Regions from separate parts of the Nocardia sp. PLKS1-43 genome, predicted to be linked through region 3. Evidence: riboswitches for the same ligand, from Rfam matches in the RefSeq annotation. Region 3 holds a riboswitch; each other region holds the start of a gene.
The links. Region 3 has a riboswitch for S-adenosylmethionine ahead of metX (homoserine O-acetyltransferase MetX). Riboswitches for the same ligand answer to the same signal wherever they lie in the genome.

Region 1: it holds a riboswitch for S-adenosylmethionine, as region 3 does, so the genes downstream of both, AC5WS7_RS39645 (aminotransferase class V-fold PLP-dependent enzyme) here and metX (homoserine O-acetyltransferase MetX) in region 3, are expected to answer to the same signal.
Region 2: it holds a riboswitch for S-adenosylmethionine, as region 3 does, so the genes downstream of both, AC5WS7_RS36965 (rhodanese-like domain-containing protein) here and metX (homoserine O-acetyltransferase MetX) in region 3, are expected to answer to the same signal.

Annotation. Positions count from the first base shown of each region.
Region 1 covers NZ_JCAJZQ010000023.1:38,390-45,207, forward strand. Annotated here, with positions in the region: gene AC5WS7_RS39615 (AfsR/SARP family transcriptional regulator) at 1-1,418, opposite strand, end outside; gene AC5WS7_RS39620 (crotonase/enoyl-CoA hydratase family protein) at 1,454-2,275, opposite strand; gene AC5WS7_RS39625 (2-oxo-4-hydroxy-4-carboxy-5-ureidoimidazoline decarboxylase) at 2,450-2,782, shown strand; gene AC5WS7_RS39630 (YbaK/EbsC family protein) at 2,823-3,296, shown strand; gene AC5WS7_RS39635 (flavin reductase family protein) at 3,425-3,988, shown strand; gene AC5WS7_RS39640 (LysE family translocator) at 4,037-4,675, opposite strand; SAM riboswitch class IV at 4,766-4,879, shown strand; gene AC5WS7_RS39645 (aminotransferase class V-fold PLP-dependent enzyme) at 4,927-6,240, shown strand; gene AC5WS7_RS39650 (hypothetical protein) at 6,249-6,437, opposite strand; gene AC5WS7_RS39655 (DUF2752 domain-containing protein) at 6,476-6,818, opposite strand, start outside.
Region 2 covers NZ_JCAJZQ010000017.1:105,906-112,723, forward strand. Annotated here, with positions in the region: gene AC5WS7_RS36955 (FAD-dependent oxidoreductase) at 1-1,307, opposite strand, end outside; gene AC5WS7_RS36960 (Rv0361 family membrane protein) at 1,578-2,018, shown strand; SAM riboswitch class IV at 2,251-2,362, shown strand; gene AC5WS7_RS36965 (rhodanese-like domain-containing protein) at 2,382-2,804, shown strand; gene AC5WS7_RS36970 (O-succinylhomoserine sulfhydrylase) at 2,801-4,015, shown strand; gene AC5WS7_RS36975 (dihydrofolate reductase family protein) at 4,117-4,698, shown strand; gene AC5WS7_RS36980 (HAD-IIA family hydrolase) at 4,718-5,476, opposite strand; gene fgd (glucose-6-phosphate dehydrogenase (coenzyme-F420)) at 5,710-6,717, shown strand; gene AC5WS7_RS36990 (nitroreductase/quinone reductase family protein) at 6,761-6,818, opposite strand, start outside.
Region 3 covers NZ_JCAJZQ010000008.1:145,197-152,014, forward strand. Annotated here, with positions in the region: gene AC5WS7_RS26560 (glycoside hydrolase family 19 protein) at 1-167, shown strand, start outside; gene AC5WS7_RS26565 (hypothetical protein) at 164-1,267, shown strand; gene AC5WS7_RS26570 (DUF167 domain-containing protein) at 1,312-1,542, shown strand; gene AC5WS7_RS26575 (tRNA (cytidine(34)-2'-O)-methyltransferase) at 1,560-2,024, opposite strand; gene AC5WS7_RS26580 (DUF3017 domain-containing protein) at 2,197-2,442, shown strand; gene metX (homoserine O-acetyltransferase MetX) at 2,471-3,625, opposite strand; SAM riboswitch class IV at 3,960-4,070, opposite strand; gene AC5WS7_RS26590 (NADP-dependent isocitrate dehydrogenase) at 4,387-5,604, shown strand; gene AC5WS7_RS26595 (MFS transporter) at 6,005-6,818, shown strand, end outside.

The DNA.
Region 1 (6,818 bases), on a different contig from region 3:
GGCCGGGTGGCCAGGCGCGCGCCGATGATCCGCACCGCCAACGGCAGCCGACCGCACGCGCGCACCACCGCTTCGGCAGAATCCGGTTCGGCGGCAACACGTTCGGGCCCGATGACAGCGCCGAGCAGGGCCAGCGCCTCGGGCTCGCTCATCTCGTCGAGCCGCACGGTCGACGCACCGGCCAGTTCGGGCATCGCCGCGCGGCTGGTGATCAGCACCGCCGACCCGGCGGTACCGGGAATCAGCGGAACCACCTGGTCGGCGTCGCGTGCGTTGTCCAGCAGCACCAGCACCCGACGGCCGTCGAGCAGGCTGCGGAACTGCGCGGCGCGCTGATGCGGCGTCGCGGCGATCTTGCCCTCGGGCACGCCCAGCGCGCGCAGGAAGTCACCCAGGATGTCCCCCGGCTGCGCGGCGCCGTGCAGATCGATGTGCAGCTGACCGTCCGGGAAGTGCTCGCGCACCCGATGCGCGACGTGCACCGCGAGCGTGCTCTTACCGACCCCGCCCATCCCCGCGATCGCGCACACGGCCACCGCGCCCGTCACGTCGCTGAGCCGTTCGGTCAGCCGCCGCACCTGCTCCGCCCGGCCGGTGAAGTCGGCGATATCGGCGGGCAACTGCGCGACCCGGGACACCGGTTCGGCCACCGCGACGGGTGCGCGAACCGGTGCGAGATCCGCGCGCAGGATGCGCTCGTGCAGATCGGTCAGCAGCGGACCCGGTTCGATGCCCAGCGAATCGATCAGGGTGCGCCGGGTGTCGGCGAACACCTCGAGCGCCTCGGCCTGCCTGCCCGCGTGATACAGCGCGGTCATCAGAAGTTCCCGAAGCTTCTCGCGCAGTGGATGTTCCGACGACAACGGGCGCAACTCACCGATCGCCGCGGCGAAGCGGCCCAGCCGCAGATCGGTCTCCAGACGACGCTCGAGCAGACTCAGCCGGCGTTCGGACAACTGCGCGCGCAGCCGTTCGGCCAGCGGGCCGGGAACCCCCGCCAGCGGCGGGCCCGACCACAGCGCGAGCGCGGCCTGCAGGCGCTCGCGGGCCCGTTCGGCCTCGGCGGCGCGTTCGGCCTCGGCGGCGTACCGATCGGCCAGTTCGGTATCGACCGCGCCGGGCGGCAACCGCAGGGCGTAACCGCCGTCGAAACCGACCAGCACCGTCGGCGGACTACCGGCCGCGCGCTCGGGTTCGAGCGCCTTGCGCAGATGCAGCACGTGATTGCGCAGCGCGCCGACCGCGCTGGCCGTGGCCTGCTCACCCCAGACGTCGGCCACCAGATCCCGCACCGTCGCCGAGCGCCCGCACCGCAGCAGCAGCGCGGCCAGTACGGCCCGGCGCTGTTTGGGGCCCAGGTCCAGCGGATGATCGCCGCGCCACGCGCGGACCTCACCCAGCACGGCGAAGGTGAGCACTACATGTTCTCCTCGCGGCGCCTAGCCCGCCCGCTTCATCGGCCCTTGAACTCGGGCGGACGCTTCTCGAACACCGCCTGCATGGCCTCGGTCAGATCCTCCGAGGGCAGGAAGGCCGAATTCCAGGCCGAGACGTATCGCAACCCATCGGCGACCCGGCCGGCGCGCGGCCGGTCGAGCACATCCTTGATGCCCTGCACGACCAGCGGCGGATTCGCGGCGATCTCGCGGGCCAGCGCGTGCGCCGCTTCCAGCACCGCCTCCTGATCCGGGTAGACGTCGTTGACCAAGCCGATCTTCTCCGCGCGTGCGGCGTCGATATCCTTGCCGGTCAGCGCGAGTTCGCGCAGATGCCCGTCGCCGATGACGCCGGGCAGCCGCTGCAGCGAGCCGACGTCCGCGACGATGGCGACCTTCGCCTCGCGCAGACTGAACTTCGCCTCGGCGCTGGCCAGCCGAATGTCGACCGCGGCGATCAGATCCAAGCCGCCGCCGATGCACCAGCCGCTGACCGCGGCGATGACGGGCTTGCGGCAATCGGCGACCGCGGTGACCGCGGCCTGCATGCGCCGGACCTCGTTCAGGAAGTCGGTGCGCGGCGCGGCCAGGGCGCGATCGGCCAGCAGCGTACCGAATGTCGAGGCCATCGCGGGCAGATCCAGGCCATAGGAGAAGTGCTTGCCCGCGCCGGTCACCACGACCGCGCGCACCCCGGGGTCGGTGTCGAGCTCGGCGAAGATCTGCGGCAGCTCACGCCAGAAGTCCGGGCCCATGGCATTGCCCTTGCCGGGGCCGGTCAACGTAACCGTGGCGACGTTGTCCGCGCGCTCGACTGTGAAAGCCTTCCAATCGGTCATCCGCCCAGCGTAGCGGCAGTGTGAGCAACCCCGGCGAAGTGTGTAAAAGCTGCGCTAAATATGGTGGGGCACAGTATCTCCCCAGCTCGATACGGTGAAGTATGGGGCAGATCACAATCCACGACCTCCTCCGGCTTCGTTCCGGCGAATCCGGGGGCCGGCTGAGGCGAACAGGTGAGGCCCCGCACAGTGATGCACACCGGCATCGGTTTGGACCGATTCAACGAACTCCCGCGTGCGCGCGCCGTGCACGCGCTGTTCGAATGTTGCTCGAATGTCACCTGGGCGGAGAAGCTCGCCGATCTACGCCCGTACGCGGATCATCCGGCGCTGATCACCGCGGCCGAGGCCGAGCTGTCCGCGCTGTCCGCCGCGGACCTCGAACGCGCCTTCGAACCGCTTGCGCCCGAGCCGTTCTCCGAGCGGACCCTCGCGGAGCTGCGCCGGATCACCAGCGAGCGGATCGACCGCATGCTCGGTCCCGCAGCGGGATTCCCCGAATACTGAACTCCCGGCGGCACTCCGGTTTCGGTTCTACTCTGGTGCCATGTCCAGGTCGTTGCCCACCGTCGCTTCCCGGGTATCGGACACGCTCATCGCTCGTGGTCATCACGGCGTCATCGTCACCCAGGCCCAACCCACCCACACCGCCGCCGAGGCCGCGCAGGCGCTCGGCGTCGACGTGGGCGCCATCACCAAATCGCTGCTGTTCATGCTCGACGACGAGCCGGTCCTCCTGCTCGTTTCCGGCGCGCACCAGGTCGATCTCGCACGTACCGGCGAGCGGCTGCAGGGCACGCTGACCCCGGCGCCCGCCCGGATGGTGCGCAAATTCACAGGTCAGCCGGTCGGCGGAGTCGCACCCGTCGGACATCCGGCGAATCTGTCCACATATGTGGACAACGCGCTGTCCCGGCATCGCGAATTGTGGGCGGCGGGTGGACATCCCAATACGGTGTTCCGGACGTCGTTCGCCGAACTGGTGCGCATCACCGCGGGCCTGGCGATCGACGTGGACTGAGGCGCCGAGTCGGACACACCGGACCACTCGCCGCGCCGCGCGACGTAGGTTGGAAGTGTGAGCGAGCCAGTGAGAAGCATCCGTCCCGGCTGCGAGGCGGTGTGATGAGCAATTCCCGGCAGTCGGAGATGTCCGAGGCCGACCGCCCGGAATCGTCCGGATCGTCGGCACCGGCGCAGCCTCGGGACGAGGCCGGCGGGATCACGGCGGCGCAATTCCGCGGCGCGATGCGACATTATCCGGCCGGAGTGACCATTGTCACACTCGATGACGGCGGGCGTCCGGTGGGCTTCACCGCGACCTCGTTCGCCTCGCTGTCCGCCGAACCGCCGCTGATCTCGTTCAACATCGCGGAGACCTCGTCGAGTATCGAGGCGATGCTCGCGGCCGAGTCGGTGGTCGTGCACTTCCTCGGCGATCATCAGTTGCATCTGGCCCAACGGTTTTCGCGCGCCGCCGAGGAGCGGTTCGCCGACAATTCGCTGTGGGCGTCACTGGACACCGGCGAGCCGGTTCTGCACGACACCCCGATCTGGGTGCGCGCCACCGTCCACCAGCTCATTCCGATCGGCGATCACACGCTGGTCATCGGGCTCGTCACCCGGGTGCACGACACCACCGATGACGAACCGATCGCCGCGCCGCTGCTGTACTACAACGGCTCCTATCACCGCCCGCGCGGACTGGGGTGAGATCGTCGGCGGAAAGCGTTGTGAGGCAACATTTTCGACAGTCGGCGCTCAGGCCGCGGAGGCGATCGTCCCGATTCCCAGCGCGGCGAGCACCCCGGCGCTGATCTGCTCCAGGCGATCTCGTACCCGAGGACGCCGCAACAGCCGCACCGCACCCGCGGCCGCCACCGCGAGTATCACCATTTCCGTTGCCGCGACGCACGATTCGATCGCTCCGAGGGTCAGCGTCGCACCGAACGTGACATGGGTCAGGAACTGCGGGAGCACCGCGAGGTAGAACAGGCCGACCTTCGGATTCGACAGGCACGACAACACCCCGGCCAGGGCCGCGGATCGGGTCGATACCGCACGAGCCGGGACCGTCGCGGCGGCCGGGTCGGCCCGCGATGCGGCGGCGCGAGCCCGGCGACGGTCGTACACGGTGCGAAAACCCAAGTACACCAAGTAGATTCCACCGGCGATCTTCAGCACGCGATAGGCGGTCGCCGACTGTTCCAGCAGCGCCGCGACACCGGCCGCCACCACCACCGCCCATACGACGCCGCCCAGCGCCGACCCCAGCGCGGCGGCCACGGCGGGCCGACGCCCGGCGATCGCGTAGCGCAACACCAGGAACGTATCCGGCCCCGGCGTGAGGGCCAGCAGAACGCACAGGCCGAGGAAGCCCAGCAGCAACGAAATACTCACCGGATCACACAAGCCCGGTTCGGAGGCGAGATCAAGCGGATTTTCCGCCAAGGTTGACAAGGTCGGGCGGTGTCTGCCAACCTCGATTCAGGTCATGAGTACCAGCGTCAAGCCCCGGCTCGCTGGTCGGCAACCCTCCTCCGCGGCGGGGTGCTCCGGGTGACGACCGGGCCGTAGCCCGACCGGGTACGGCAAGCGCGGGCTCCCCTGCATCTTTCCCGGGGTCCCCTTTGTCCCGAAGGGATCGTGTGATGACTGCCGTACTCGACCAGACCTGTGCTCCGATCGCCCGTGTTTCCGGATGCGATCTGCGAGTTCCGTTGGTGCAGGGCGGAACTCGTACATATGCCAATTTCGACTACGCGGCCAGCGCCCCGGCCCTGGCACAGGTCTGCGACCGGGTGAACGAACTGCTGCCCTACTACGCCAGCGTGCACCGGGGCGCGGGTTACGCCTCGCGGATCAGCACCGACTGCTACGAGAACGCCCGGACCTCGGTGTCCCGCTTCCTGAACTGCGCCGATGACCAGGTGGTCGTATTCACCCGCAACACAACCGATTCGCTGAATCTGCTGGCGAGCTGCGTTCCCGGGGAAACCGTCGTCCTGGATATCGAGCATCACGCCAACTTTCTGCCCTGGACCCGGCACGGCCGCCGAGTGGTGACCGCCGCCGACACGATCGAGGAGACCATCCGCCGCCTGGTCGCCGAGCTGTGCGCCAAACCCGCTGCGCTGCTTGCGATTACCGGGGCGTCGAATGTGACCGGCGAGGTGCTGCCGCTGCGGCGGCTGGCCGAGGTCGCCCATCAGTGCGGCGCCCGGATTCTCGTGGATGCCGCGCAGTTGGCTCCGCACCGGCGAATCGACCTGTGCGACATCGAGATCGACTATCTGGCGTTGTCCGGCCACAAGCTCTACGCGCCGTTCGGCGCGGGCGTGCTGGCCGGCCGACGCGACTGGCTGGACGCGGCCGGACCGTATCTGGCCGGGGGCGGGGCGGTCCGCGAGGTGAGCACGACCGAGGCCCAGTGGGCCCCCGCGCCGCAACGTCACGAGGCCGGATCCCCGAACGTGCTGGGCGCGGCCGCGGTGGCCGCCGCCTGCGACACGCTCGGATCGATCGATGCGCGGGCCGCCGCCGAACACGAGCGCGCACTCACCGAGCGACTGCGTGACGGCCTGAAAGCCGTTGCGGGAGTGAACTTCCTGCGCATCTGGTCGGACAGCGCCGACAGCGTGGGCATCCTCGCCTTCACCATCGATGGCTTCCCGCCGGGCCGGATCGCGGCGTATCTGTCCGCCGAGCACGGCATCGGCGTACGCGACGGCCGATTCTGCGCCCACCCCCTGCTCGCCCGACTCGGCGTCGACGGCGCGATCCGCGCGAGCGTCGGCCTGGGCACCCGGGTCGCGGACGTGGACCGCCTGATCGAGGCCGTCGCCGCGCTCACCGCACACGGTCCGAACTGGAACTACACCTGCACCGACGGTCAGTGGAATCCGAGCCCGGAAACCCGCCCGGGTCTGTCCGGAACGTCCGGCGCCGCACCCTGCACCGTGTGAACGCCCGTTCAGGGCACGAGATAGCGAGCTGCCAGCACTTCCAGTAGCGGATCGTCCTCGGCGACCGCGTCGAGCGCCTCGAGGTCGGCCTCCACCGCGATCTGCCGAGGGTCGTCGTGCTCGGGGTCGGGCACGCCGTCCTCGTTCAGCTGGCGCGTGAGCTTGTCCCGGATGCGCGCCTTCAGAGAATCAGCCATCCCCCCAGCATGCCGAAGACAGCACGTCGACGCCACGACTACACCGGCGCGAGCCAGCTACCCCAGGGCGTATTGCGCACGACGGTGAACACCGTGAGCAGCACGAGGATCACGCACAGGGTCGTCCGGCTCATCGCCCACGACCGGCCCGGCACCCCGCGCCAACGCCGCACGACCCACTCACACCACCACAGCGAGAAACCCACGACCAGCGGCAGCAGGAACACATTGCTGTGCACCGCGTCCAGCACATGCCCCTCGGTCAGGTCGTGCATTCCGCGCAGGCCCCCGCACCCCGGACACCACCACCCGGTCAGGGCATAGAACGGACAGATCCCGTAGGACCCGGTCACATGCGGATCGTAGAAATGCACCAGCGCG
Region 2 (6,818 bases), on a different contig from region 3:
GCCCAGGTGGTGAACGGGATGCCCTTGCTCTCCAGGAAGTCGGTGACCGCGTCGAGTTCGGGTTCGGGGGCGGGGGTGAATCCGGCGGCGTCGTCGAGCAGGCAGGCGATGGTTTCGTTGGCGTCGCCCTTGGTGTGGCCGATGAGGCCGACCGGGCCGCGCTTGATCCAGCCGGTGACGTAGGTGGCGGGCAGGTAGCGCGCGCCGTCGTCGGCGCTCTCGTCGATCAGCACGCGGCCGGCCTCGTTGGGCACGGTGCCGGCCTGGTCGTCGAACGGCAGCTGCGGGATGTTCTGCGACAGGTAGCCCACGGCGCGGTACACCGCTTGCACGTCCCAGTCGCGGAATACGCCGGTGCCCTTGACGTTTCCGGTGCCGTCGAGCTGGGTGCGCTCGGTGCGCAGGCCGGTGACCTTGCCGTTCTCGCCGACGAGTTCGGCGGGGGATTCGAAAAAGTGCAGGAACAGCTTGTGCGGGCGCGAGCCGACGTCGCGTATCGCCCACTGCTCGATGGTGTTGCAGACCATGTCGACCTGCTTGGAGTGCCGCCGCGCCGCCTCGGAGCCCTCGTCGTAATCGATGTCCTCGGGGTCCACGATGACCTCGATATTCGGCGAGTGATCCAGTTCGCGCAGCTCGAGCGGGGTGAACTTGGCCTGGGCCGGTCCGCGGCGGCCGAAGACGTGCACCTCGACGGCCTTGTTGGCCTTGAGGCCCGCGTAGACATTCGGCGGGATCTCGGTGGGCAGCAGTTCGTCACCGGTCTTGGCGAGCACGCGCGCGACGTCCAGGGCGACGTTGCCCACGCCCAGGACGGCGACCTTCTCCGCGTCCAGCGGCCAGGAGCGCGGCACGTCGGGGTGCCCGTCGTACCAGGACACGAAGTCCGCGGCGCCGTAGCTGCCGTCCAGGTCGATGCCGGGGACGCCCAGGGCGCGGTCGGCGTTGGCGCCGGTGGAGAAGATCACCGCGTCGTAGAAGCGGCGCAGGTCGGCCAGGGTGATGTCGGTGCCGTAGTCGATGTTGCCGAGCAGGCGCACCTGCGGTTTGTCCAGGACCTTGTGCAGTGCGGTGACGATGCCCTTGATCCGCGGGTGATCGGGCGCGACACCGTAGCGGATCAGGCCGAACGGCGCGGGCATGCGCTCGTACAGGTCGATGCTCACCTCGGCGTCGGACTTCATCAGGGCGTCGGCGGCGTAGATTCCGGCCGGTCCGGCGCCGACGATCGCGATGCGAAGCGGGCGCGCGTCGGACGCGGAGGCGGGGCCCACCTCACCCTTCGACTCTGCACTGGTTTCGGTCATTCTTCTGCGCACCCTTTGGTCGAAATCTGTGTCGTCATATTCTCAGCCGTCTTTCTTAGCTTAGGCTAAGTTGACGTAGGTCCGGATCGTCCGGCCGATCCTTCATACCGATCGATGCTGCGTCATTGCCGCTCGGGGGATCCGTCGCGCCGACCGCAGCCGGGGCTGGAGGCGATTCTATCGGTGACTGCTATGGCCGATGTGCCCGGCATCTGCCGCCGATCCGGGGTGCGCGCGGGAACCTCGCCCCCTACCAGGGATGATCGAGTTATGAGTGACTCGGAAACCGCCGCCGCGACCCGGATCGACCAGAACGACGCGGTCCGCTCGCCGGTGCCGTTCATCGCCGCCGCGGTGATCGCGCTGCTGGTGATCGGCGGTGTGGTGATAGCCGGAATGCTGCGGCCGGCTGAGAAGAATGTCACAACTTCCGACCGTCTGGCCACCGCGATCCGAGATTTCGCCACCGCTCAGAGCGGTACCGACCTCGCGCGCCGCGCCGCCACCGAATGCGGCGGTTTCGACCCCGCGCACTCCCCGCTGGGCCCGGACGCGGCCGGGAAGAAGATCGAGATCGTCCGGATGACCGACCCCACCGCGAACGGCACACGCGCCAAAGTCACAGTGACCAGCTCGGTGGACGGCCACCAGAGCACCTCCACCTGGAACCTCACCCAATCGGGCAACGACTGGTTCGTCTGCAGTGCTTGATTGCCTCGGTGTTGGATTGCCGCCACGCGTGCGACCGGCGAGACGGGCCGCGAACCGTGTTGGATTGCCTCCGCTCCGCTCCGGCTTCGCTACGGGGTGTTGTCGACGTGTCGGCGGTCGCCGATTTCGCTGGTTCGTCGCCGCCGACGGGTTCGTTGCCGGGCCGGGCCGGTCGTCGTCCTGCCGGACGGGGTTTGACAGGCGGGTGTGCGGCCGGGCAATCTCTTTTCCAGGTCATGAGTACCAGCGCTAGGCCCCGGCTCGCTGGTCGGCAACCCTCCTCCGCGGTGGGGTGCTCCGGGTGACGACCTGGCCGCGCCGAACAGGCGTGGCAAGTGCGGATTCTTCGAGGAGGTTCAGCAAGTGAGTTACGCGGGTGACATCACTGTCCAGCAGGCATGGGATCTGTTGCGCGACAATCCCGATGCGGTTCTGGTGGATGTGCGCACCGAGGCCGAATGGCGGTTCGTCGGGGTGCCGGACACCAGTGCGATCGACCGGCCGACGACCCTGATCGAATGGGTCGACAGCGCCGGCGAGCGCAACGCCGGGTTCGTCGACCAGCTGAAGCAGGCACTGGCCGGCCGCTCGGCCGACAGCGATGCTCCGGTGATCTTCCTGTGCCGGTCCGGGCAGCGGTCCATCGGTGCCGCGACGGCGTCGACCGCGGCCGGATTCACGCCCTCCTACAACGTCCTGGCCGGTTTCGAGGGTCCGCTGGACGCCGACGGACATCGCGGCGGCGCGGGCTGGCGCGCCGAGGGCCTGCCCTGGAGACAGTCGTGATCACCGGCGGCGCATTCGACAAACCGCTGCCCGAGGGAGTCGGCCCGGCGACCCTGGGCGTGCGAGGCGGCCTGCGCCGCTCGGGGTTCGAGGAGACCTCCGAGGCGCTGTACCTGTCCTCGGGTTTCGTCTACGCCAGCGCGGAGGCGGCCGAGGCGTCGTTCACCGGCGACATCGAGCATTTCGTGTATTCGCGCTACGGGAATCCGACCGTGGCCATGTTCGAGGAGCGGATGCGGCTGCTCGAGGGCGCGCAGGCCTGTTTCGCGACCGCGAGCGGCATGTCCGCGGTGTTCACCGCGCTGGGCGCACTGCTGGGCAACGGCGATCGGCTGGTCGCCGCGCGCAGCCTGTTCGGCTCCTGCTTCGTCGTGTGCAACGAGATCCTGCCGCGCTGGGGCGTGGAGACGGTCTTCGTCGACGGTGAGGACCTGAGCCAGTGGGAGCAGGCGCTGTCCGTGCCGACCGCGGCGGTCTTCTTCGAGACGCCCTCGAATCCGATGCAGACCCTGGTCGATGTCCGCCGGGTCTCCGAGCTCGCGCACGCCGCGGGCGCGAAAGTGGTGCTGGACAACGTCTTCGCCACTCCGCTGCTGCAGCGGAGTCTGGACCTGGGCGCGGATGTGGTCGTGTACTCCGGCACCAAGCACATCGACGGTCAGGGCCGGGTGCTGGGCGGTGCGATCCTCGGCGAGGCCGAGTACATCGGCGGCCCGGTGAAGAATCTCATGCGGCACACCGGTCCGGCGCTGAGCCCGTTCAACGCGTGGACGCTGCTCAAGGGACTCGAGACCATGCCGCTGCGGGTGCGTCACTCGGTGCGGGCGGCGCACGAGATCGCCGAATTCCTGGAACAGCGGCCGGCGGTGTCGTGGGTGAAATACCCCTTCCTGCAATCACATCCGCAGCACGAGCTGGCACGGCAGCAGATGAGCGGCGGCGGTACCGTCGTCACCTTCGAACTCGCCGCCAACCCGGCCGAGGCGAAGAAGCGCGCGTTCGAGGTGCTGAACCGGCTGCGCATCATCGACATCTCCAACAATCTGGGCGATGCCAAGACGCTGATCACCCATCCGGCGACCACCACGCACCGCGCGATGGGGGCGGAAGGCCGTGCGGCCGTGGGGATCACCGACGGCGTACTGCGTATCTCCGTCGGACTCGAGGATGTCGAGGATCTGCTCGGCGATCTGGATCAGGCGCTGGGCTGAGCGTCGCGGCCGGGGACTGCTCGCCGATTCCCCGGCTGGGCGATGATTTTCGCGATCGCGCATCGTCCTACCTGTAACCACAACGCAGGGAAGGTAATCGGATGCGAATCAAGGCTCGCTTGTGCATGAGCGCCGACGGCTATGTCAGTACGCCCAACGGCTGGCCGCCGCAGGTGGTGGATCCCGCGCACGGGCACGGCAGCCACGGCGTCGCGGAATTCCTGAAGTCCTGCGAGGCGGCGCTCATGGGACACACCACCTTCGAACCCGCTCTGAGCAACGACTTCTGGCCGTGGCCCGATCTGCGGGTGTTCGTGCTGGCATCGGAACGTCCGGCCGGTACGTCCGAGCATGTGACGGTCGACAGTGATCCGGTCCGCCTGCTGGAGACGTTGCGGGCGGCCAATCGCGGCGGCGACGTCCACCTCGTCGGCGGTCCGCGCACGATCGAGACGTTCCGGGAACTCGGTGCGCTGGACGAACTCCACCTGGTCGTGCTGCCCTTCCTGCTGGGCGGCGGCCTGCGCCTGACCGATGCGCTGAGCGTCGAGACGGGCCTGGAACTGAAGGGTTCCCGGACGCTGGACGCCGGTGCGGTGGAGATCGTCTATGGCGTGAAAGACGGTGGCGGCGTGGCCGAGGCGGCCGAGGAGGGCTGGTCCCCGGCCTCGCAGCGCGGCTGAACCGCCACCCGGCCCGAACTCAGGGGGCGAACGGATTCGCCGTTCGCCCAACCAGTTCCGAGACCGAATCGAATACGACGGTCGGCCGATAGGGATACTGCTCGACCGATTCACGGGTGGAGATCCCGGAGGTGACCAGGATCGTGCGCATCCCCGCCTCCAGCCCGGCGATGACATCGGTGTCCATCCGGTCGCCGATCATCACTGTGGATTGCGAATGCGCGCCGATCCGGCGCAGCGCAGAACGCATCATCAGCGGATTCGGTTTCCCGACGTAGTACGGATCGCGTCCGGTGGCGCGGGTGATCAGCGCGGCCACCGAACCGGTCGCGGGCAGCACTCCCTCGCGCGAGGGACCGGTGGCGTCGGGGTTGGTGGCGATGAATCGCGCACCCCGCTCGACCAGCCGGATCGCGGTGGTGATCGCCTCGAACGAGTAGGTGCGGGTCTCGCCGAGGACGACGTAGTCCGGATCGCTGTCGGTCAGCACGTAGCCGATCTCGTGCAGCGCGGTGGTCAGGCCGGATTCGCCGACGACGTACGCGGTGCCGCCGGGACGCTGTTCGCTCAGGAATGTCGCGGTGGCCAGCGCGGAGGTCCAGATCGCCTCCTCCGGGATGTTCAGGCCGCTGTGCCGCAACCGGGCCTGCAGATCGCGCGGAGTGCGGATCGAATTATTGGTGAGCACGAGAAAGGGAATGTCATTGGCCTGCAGTTCTTGCAGAAACTTGTCGGCGCCGGGGATCGGGTGGTCCTCGTGCACCAGGACCCCGTCCATATCGGTCAGGTAGGACAGGATCGGTTCGTCGTCGGCAGTCACGAGCACATTGTGGGCTATCGAGGTTTCCGGTGGGGGCGTTGTGTGAAGGTGCGACCGTTCACACAGACCTGTTCGGAGCTGACTATGGTCGAAGAAGGCCCCACATGACGGGGTGCTGTGGAATGTGGCACACCCGTTCGGCGCTGCACAGAGTCGACGGGACTGTCGGCAACGGTGAAGGAGTGGACGCAGTGAGTGATCTGAAGCTCGGATACAAGGCGTCGGCGGAACAGTTCGGCCCCCGGGAGCTGGTCGAGCTGGCGGTCGCGGCCGAGGAGCACGGCTTGGACAGCGCGACGGTGAGCGATCACTTCCAGCCGTGGCGGCACGAGGGCGGCCACGCGCCGTTCTCGCTGGCGTGGATGACCGCGGTCGGTGAACGCACCGAGCGGATCCAACTGGGCACCTCGGTGCTCACCCCGACCTTCCGCTACAACCCCGCGGTGGTCGCCCAGGCGTTCGCGACGATGGGCTGCCTGTACCCGGACCGGATCATGCTCGGCGTGGGTTCGGGCGAGGCGCTGAACGAGATCGCGACCGGGTACAAGGGCGAATGGCCGGAGTTCAAGGAGCGTTTCGCGCGGCTGCGCGAGTCGGTCGACCTGATGCGCGCGCTGTGGACCGGTGACCGGGTCACCTTCGAGGGCGAATACTACCACACCGTGGGCGCCTCGATCTACGACGTGCCCAAGGGCGGCATCCCGGTGTACGTCGCCGCGGGCGGCCCGCTGGTGGCCCGCTACGCCGGTCGCGCGGGCGACGGTTTCATCTGCACCTCGGGCAAGGGGATGGACCTGTACACCGAGAAGCTGATGCCCGCGGTGCGCGAGGGCGCGGCCAAGGCCGGGCGCACCGCCGAGGACATCGACCGGATGATCGAGATCAAGATCTCCTATGACACCGATCCCGAACTGGCGCTGCAGAATACGCGTTTCTGGGCCCCGCTGTCGCTGACCGCGGAACAGAAGCACGACATCACCGATCCGATCGAGATGGAGGCCGCCGCCGACGCCCTGCCGATCGAGCAGATCGCCAAGCGGTGGATCGTGGCCAGCGATCCCGACGAGACGGTCGAGCTGATCAAGCCGTACATCGATGCGGGCCTGAACCACCTGGTATTCCACGCCCCCGGGCACGACCAGCGCCGTTTCCTGGAGCTGTTCGAGCGCGACCTGGCCCCGCGGTTGCGGGCGCTGTAACTGCTCGGTCCGGCTGCCGCCGCCGAGCGGCAGCCGGGCGGGGTCAGCGCCGGCGGACCGCGAAGATGCGCAGTTCCCGGGCGGTCCGGTCGCGGTATGCG
Region 3 (6,818 bases):
CCGACGTCGGTTTTCGGATCGCCCAGTGGTACTGGACTTCGCGCGATATCAACGCACTGGCCGACGCCGGTGATTTCGCCGCGGTCACCCGAGCGGTCAACGGCGGGTACAACGGCCTGCCGGCCCGTGAGGCCTACTACCGCCGAGCCCTGGAGGTACTGCGATGACCGGCCGCGATTACTGCGGGGGAAAGATGGCGGTGCTCATCGGGTGCGTGTTGATCGTCTCGAGCTGCGCCACGGGAATATCCCCGGCGTGGTCGGATACGGGCGGGAGTGCCGATGCGGCGCTGAATGCGCGGGTGTTCGTCTTCCGCACCAGCACCGAACTGGTGCTGGCCACTTCGCGGCGGGTGATCGCTCGATATGCCGGTAATTATGCCGAAAGTGGTTTCACACAGGACAATTCGCATATCTATGCCCTCGATGGTTCCGGCGGGGTCACCGCGATGGAGGTGGAACGCGGCACGGCGCTGCCGGGTCGTGTGGACTGTCACTGCGCTCGCATCTTCCCGCTGCACGGGACGACGGTCGGCTGGTGGAACGAGCCCGACAGCTTTATGCAGGCCGATCTGCGCGACCCGCACCCCGTCCTGCGCGCCGAGATCACTCTGCCGCCGCCGGATCCGATCGCGCCGGGGGACGTGGTGTCGGGCCCGCATCTGCTCGCGGCCGGTGAGCGGGTGCTCGTTCTCGACCGGGTCGAGTCACCGCCCGGTGCGCCCTGGGGGATCAATCACCTCTCCCTGGTCGACACCGATACCGGCGTCGTGCGGGCACTGGGCCGGATCGAAGGTGTCACCACCGCTTTCGACCGGGCGGCGCTGCGGCCGGACGGTCAGGCGGTCGCGATCGCGGGCCGGATCCGCGACGGAATCGCCTGTGGCACAACGCGTCTACTACACATCGACCTACTGAACGATCGAATCGACCCACTCGATCCGCCCGGCACCTCGGCCTGTTCGGCCCTGGAGGATCTGCGTTGGGACGGTGCCGATCTGACCGCCACCTACGCGAATTGGGAGTCCGGATCGCCGAGCCGCCTCGTCACCACCGTGTGGAGCCGGTCCGCCACGGGGTGGGAGCGGCGCGGCACCGGCGACACGCTCCGATACGGCTCTCTCACTCCAGCGGCCGCCCTGGAACTCCGCCGCACCGGCGCCCAGCAGCCCCGTGCGACCCCCACCGGCGATCTGCTGCTCACCACGCCCGGGCAGTTGCAGATCCTCGCGCACGATGTCCTCGATATGCGGCTCCCACATGTGTAGCCGGCGGATGGGGCGCCGTGCGGCGCGGGATTACGCTGTGCGCCATGCCGACCGTGGTCCGGGCGACGATCACGCCCAACAGCCGCAAGGGGCCGCTCGTCGAGGTGCTCGAGGACGGCGCGCTACGGCTGTACGTGCGCGCACCGGCAGTCGAGGGCAAGGCCAACAAGGCGGCCATCGAACTGCTGGCCGCGCATTTCGCGGTGTCGAAGAGTTCGGTTCGTCTCACCGGTGGCGCCACTTCCCGCTTCAAGCGCTTCGAGATCGCCGACTGATACCGGTCCGGCGCGGCCTACACCGCCCCGGGGAACCCCAGCTGCCGCCACGCCTCGTACACCGCGACGGCCGCCGCATTGGACAGATTCATCGACCGCCGACCGGGCAGCATCGGGATTCGCAGCCGATCGGTGATGTGCGGGTCGCCGAGCACCTCCTCGGGCAATCCGGTCGGTTCCGGCCCGAACAACAGCACGTCACCCTGACGGTAAGCGATATCGGTGAAGCGCGTGGTCGCTCCGGCGGTGAACGCGAACGTCCGCTCGGGCTTCAGCGATTCCCATGCGGCGGAGAGGTTTTCGTGCACGGTGACCGTGGCGAGATCGTGGTAGTCCAGTCCAGCTCGGCGCAGCTTGGGCTCGGACAGATCGAAGCCGAGCGGCTCGATGAGGTGCAGCGAGAATCCGGACCCGGCCGCCAGCCGAATCGCATTACCGGTATTCGGCGGAATTCGTGGTTCGAAGAACATCAGCCTCAGCACAGCAGAACGCAGCCTTTCATCCCGTCCGGACGGGATGACCCTACGTCTCCTCCCATCGCCACCCGGGTGCCGGGAGGTTCCGCCGGAGGAATGCGAGAATCGGGGGGTGACCGATGCTTCCGCGACCGCTCATACCGGACGACCGCTCGGATTCCTGCGCAACCAGCTGCCGATGCTGCTGGTGGCGGTGGTGCTGGTGGTGGCTGTGGTGTTCCTGGTGCAGGATCGGTGGCGCCGTGGGGCGTTCGTCATCGGCGGCGCGCCACTGCTGGCGTCGGTGCTGCGGCTGGTACTCCCGGAGGTGCGGGTCGGCCTGCTGGCGGTGCGCGGTAAACCCTTCGACGTCGGCGCGTACGCGGTGCTCGGCGGCACGATCATCGCGCTGGCCGCGACGATCAGCAGCTTGGGCGTGGGCTGAGCCGAGCCCCGAGCCGCACCGGCCGCGATCAGGAGCGCGCGGTGCGTGCCAGATCCATCGTCTGGGCGAGCAGCTTGCCGACCGCCTCGGTCTCGGTCAGGAAGCCGTCGTGCCCGTCTCGGGAGTGCACGACCTCGAGCCGCGCGCAGCCGGGCAGCAGATCGGCCAGTTCCTGCTGGGTGCGCAGCGGATACAGCCGGTCCGAGTCCACGCCGCCGACCACACAGGGCACCGAGGTCGCGGCCAGCGCGGCCGCCACGCCGCCGCGCCCGCGGCCGATGTCGTGCCGGTTCATCGCCTCGGTCAGCAGCACATAGCTGGCCGCGTCGAAGCGATTCGCGAGCTTGCGGGCCTGGTGGTCCAGATAGCTCTGCACCGCGTAGCGGCCACCGCGCCGGGGATCCTCATCACCCTGCGGGTGATTCGCGAAGCGGTGATCGAGCTCGAAATCCGTGCGGTAGGTCAGGTGCGCGATGCGCCGGGCGATGCCCAGACCGCTCGTCGGGGCCCGGCCGGTGCCGTGATAGTTGCCGCCCTGCCAGTCCGGGTCGGCGGTGATGGCGGCGATCTGCGTGGTCTGGGTGCCGATCTGGTCGGCGGTCGCCCGTGGTCCGACGGCCAGCACCAGTGCCGCGCCCACCCGCTCCGGATGGCCGACCATCCACTCGAGTACCCGCATACCGCCCATCGAGCCGCCGGCTACCGCGGCGATCCGCTCGATGCCCAGCAGATCGAACAGCGCGACCTCCGCGGTCACCTGATCGCGAATGGAGATTCCGGGAAACCTTGCCCCCCAAGGCTTTCCGTCCGGCGCGAGAGAGCCCGGGCCGGTGCTGCCCTTACATCCGCCCAGCACGTTGGTGGCGATGACGCACCACTCGTCGGTGTCCAGCGGCCCGCCCGGGCCGACGATGCCGTCCCACCAGCCGGGCAGCGGATGCAGGTCGTCGGGTGCGCCGGTGACGTGCGAGTCGCCGGTCAGCGCGTGTTCGATGAGCACGACGTTGTCCGCGGTGGGCGACAGCTCGCCCCAGCGCTGAACGGCGAGTTCGACCCCGGGAACCACGGCGCCGCTCTCCAGCCGGATATCACCGATCGCGATCGTGCCCAGACTTCCGTCCGACGGTGGCAGCAACGTTGCCGCGCGATTACTGGATGCGCTTCGGTCGATGCCCACGGTCACCGCGCCACCGTCGCCTCGGGAGGCGAAATCCGCCGATCCCTCGGACCGGCGAACATCGCGCGGGTCGTCCGCGCACGGGTGCCCGCAAGCGGGTCGACGAGGGGGAAACACACGTCTTCGATGGTAGCCACAGCGTTCCGGTGTCTCGGCGTCGCGCGGGAATACCAGGGCCGGTCAGCGAATATCGGGGTGCGGCGCGGGCTGTGCGGCACGGAGTCCGGATCCGTCGCGGGCGCGGGCGAGTTACTCATGTCATGCTCCGAGAGATGTGCCGGTGGGCGTCAGCGATGTCCGGATAACGAACGGCTACAACACATTTCGGGAATCCTCCTGATGATCGCGCTTGCTCCCGGCCTTCGGGAGCCCGGTCATCACCCGGAGCACCCCACCGCAACAGGAGGGTTGCCGACCAGCGAGCCGGGGCTTGGCGCTGGTGCTCATGACCTTCCGGACATCGTAGCCGGAGCGTGCGCGAGTCCGAAACTCGTGGTGGATTTCACCAGGTACGGGCGGAATCGCCGACGTCCGATAGCGGTTCTACGTTGTAAAGCGGAATTCGCGCGGATGTGACGGATCTATCACTCGGGGCAGGTCCGATGCCGATGAGATCCACCGCACCAGTACGCTTGTTCTGTTTGGCACCTCGAGTCTCGTGGACAACACGGGGCGTATACGTTGTCTGTTGAACAGCTGGGTCCGCTCACAAGCGTGTTCACCTGGCGGAACAATGGGAGCACCATCCTAGGAGGACACGAAGATCCATGTCCAAGATCAAGGTTGAGGGAACCGTCGTCGAACTCGACGGCGACGAGATGACCCGAATCATTTGGCAGTTCATCAAGGACAAGCTGATTCACCCGTACCTCGATGTGAATCTCGAGTACTACGACCTCGGTATCGAGTACCGGGACAAGACCGACGACCAGGTGACCATCGACGCCGCCAACGCCATCAAGGAGCACGGCGTCGGCGTGAAGTGTGCCACCATCACCCCCGACGAGGCGCGCGTCGAGGAATTCGGCCTGAAGAAGATGTACCGGTCGCCCAACGGCACCATCCGCAACATCCTCGGTGGAACCATCTTCCGCGCACCCATCATCATCTCGAACGTTCCGCGCCTGGTCCCGGGCTGGACGAAGCCGATCATCATCGGCCGCCACGCCTTCGGCGACCAGTACCGCGCCACCGACTTCAAGGTGCATCAGGCCGGTACCGTCACCCTCACCTTCACCCCGGAGGACGGCAGTGAGCCGATCGTCCACGAGGTCGTCAAGGTGCCCGAGGACGGCGGCGTCGTCATGGGTATGTACAACTTCAAGAAGTCGATCGAGGACTTCGCGCGGGCCTCGCTGAATTACGGTCTGCAGCAGAACTATCCGGTGTATCTGTCGACCAAGAACACCATCCTGAAGGCCTACGACGGCATGTTCAAGGACACCTTCCAGGAGATTTTCGAGACCGAGTTCAAGCCGCAGTTCGACGCGGCCGGTCTGACCTACGAGCACCGGCTCATCGACGATATGGTCGCCTCCTCGCTCAAGTGGGAGGGCGGATACGTCTGGGCGTGCAAGAACTACGACGGCGACGTGCAGTCGGACACCGTCGCGCAGGGCTTCGGTTCGCTGGGCCTGATGACCTCGGTGCTGATGACCCCGGACGGCAAGATCTGCGAGGCCGAGGCCGCGCACGGCACCGTCACCCGGCACTACCGGATGCACCAGCAGGGCAAGCCCACCTCCACCAACCCGATCGCCTCGATCTTCGCGTGGACCCGTGGCCTGGCGCACCGCGGCAAGCTGGACAACAGCCCCGAGGTGATCGGCTTCTCCCAGACCCTCGAGGACGTCGTCATCAAGACCGTCGAGGACGGCCAGATGACCAAGGACCTGGCACTGCTGGTCGGCGGCGATCAGGGCTATCTGACCACCGAGGAATTCCTCGGCGTGCTCGATGCCAACCTGGCGCGCCAGCTGAGCTGAGCCGGTCGCTCGTCCGGTGTGAACCGCACCGCGGCGAATTGAAACAACGGGCACCCGCCCCCACCGCACGCGGTGGCCGCGGGTGCCCGAACTGTTTCGCCGGACCGAGGTGGTGATTCGGGTTACAACCGAGTCCTTCGGAGCGAGCCCGCAGGCGGGAACCTTTGTCGCCCAGTCGATTCGGAAATCCGTGCGGCACCGCTGCCGTCGACGGTGAGTGAGATCACCGGCTGCTCGGGTATCGGTGCCGATCCCTGCCGTGTTGGCGTTGACCGTGCCCGAATCCCTTTCCGCGTCCGAAGTGTCCGTGCAGCCCGAACCAGCCCGCCGGGACAGCGTTCCGGCCGTGCCCCCGTCGCGGGACGGTGAGTCACCGCGCACGCGCTGGCACATTCCCGCGATGTTGGCGCTGGCGCTGGGCGGCTTCGGCATCGGGACGACCGAATTCGTCACCATGGGCCTGCTGCCGGATATCGCGCATGCCATGCGCGTGTCCGAACCGACGGCGGGCTACAGCGTGTCGGCTTATGCGCTGGGCGTGGTGGTAGGTGCGCCGGTGATCGCCGCGCTGTGTGCGCGGGTGCCGCGCAAGCGGTTGCTGGTGGTCCTCATGGCCGCGTTCACGGTGGGCAACCTCGCGACGGTGCTCGCGCCGACGTTCGGCACCCTGGTACTGGCCCGATTCGTCTCCGGACTTCCGCACGGCGCCTACTTCGGCGTCGCCTCGCTGGCCGCGGCGACGCTGGCCCCGGCGGGACAGCGTGCCAAGGCGATTGCCGCGGTTATGCTGGGGTTGAGCGCCGCCAATGTTGTCGGCGTTCCCGCCGCTACCTGGCTGGGGCAGAATCTGGGCTGGCGGGACGCCTATCTGGTAGTGGCCGCGATCGGCCTGACGACCGTTTTCGCCATCGCCCGTTTCGTGCCTCAGCTGTCCGGCATCCGGGTCACCGACCCGCGCACCGAACTGGGTGCGCTGCGCCGCCCGCAGGTGCTGCTGACCCTGCTGGTGGGCGCCGTGGGCTTCGGCGGCATGTTCGCGGTCTACACGTACATCACCACCACGCTCACCGACGTGGCCGGATTGTCGCTGGGCCTGGTCCCGGTGGTGCTGGCGCTGTTCGGCTTCGGCATGATCGTCGGCAGCATCCTCGGCGGCGTGCTGGCCGACCGCGGCGTGGACTCCTCGGTATTCGCCGCGTTGATCGCGATGGTGA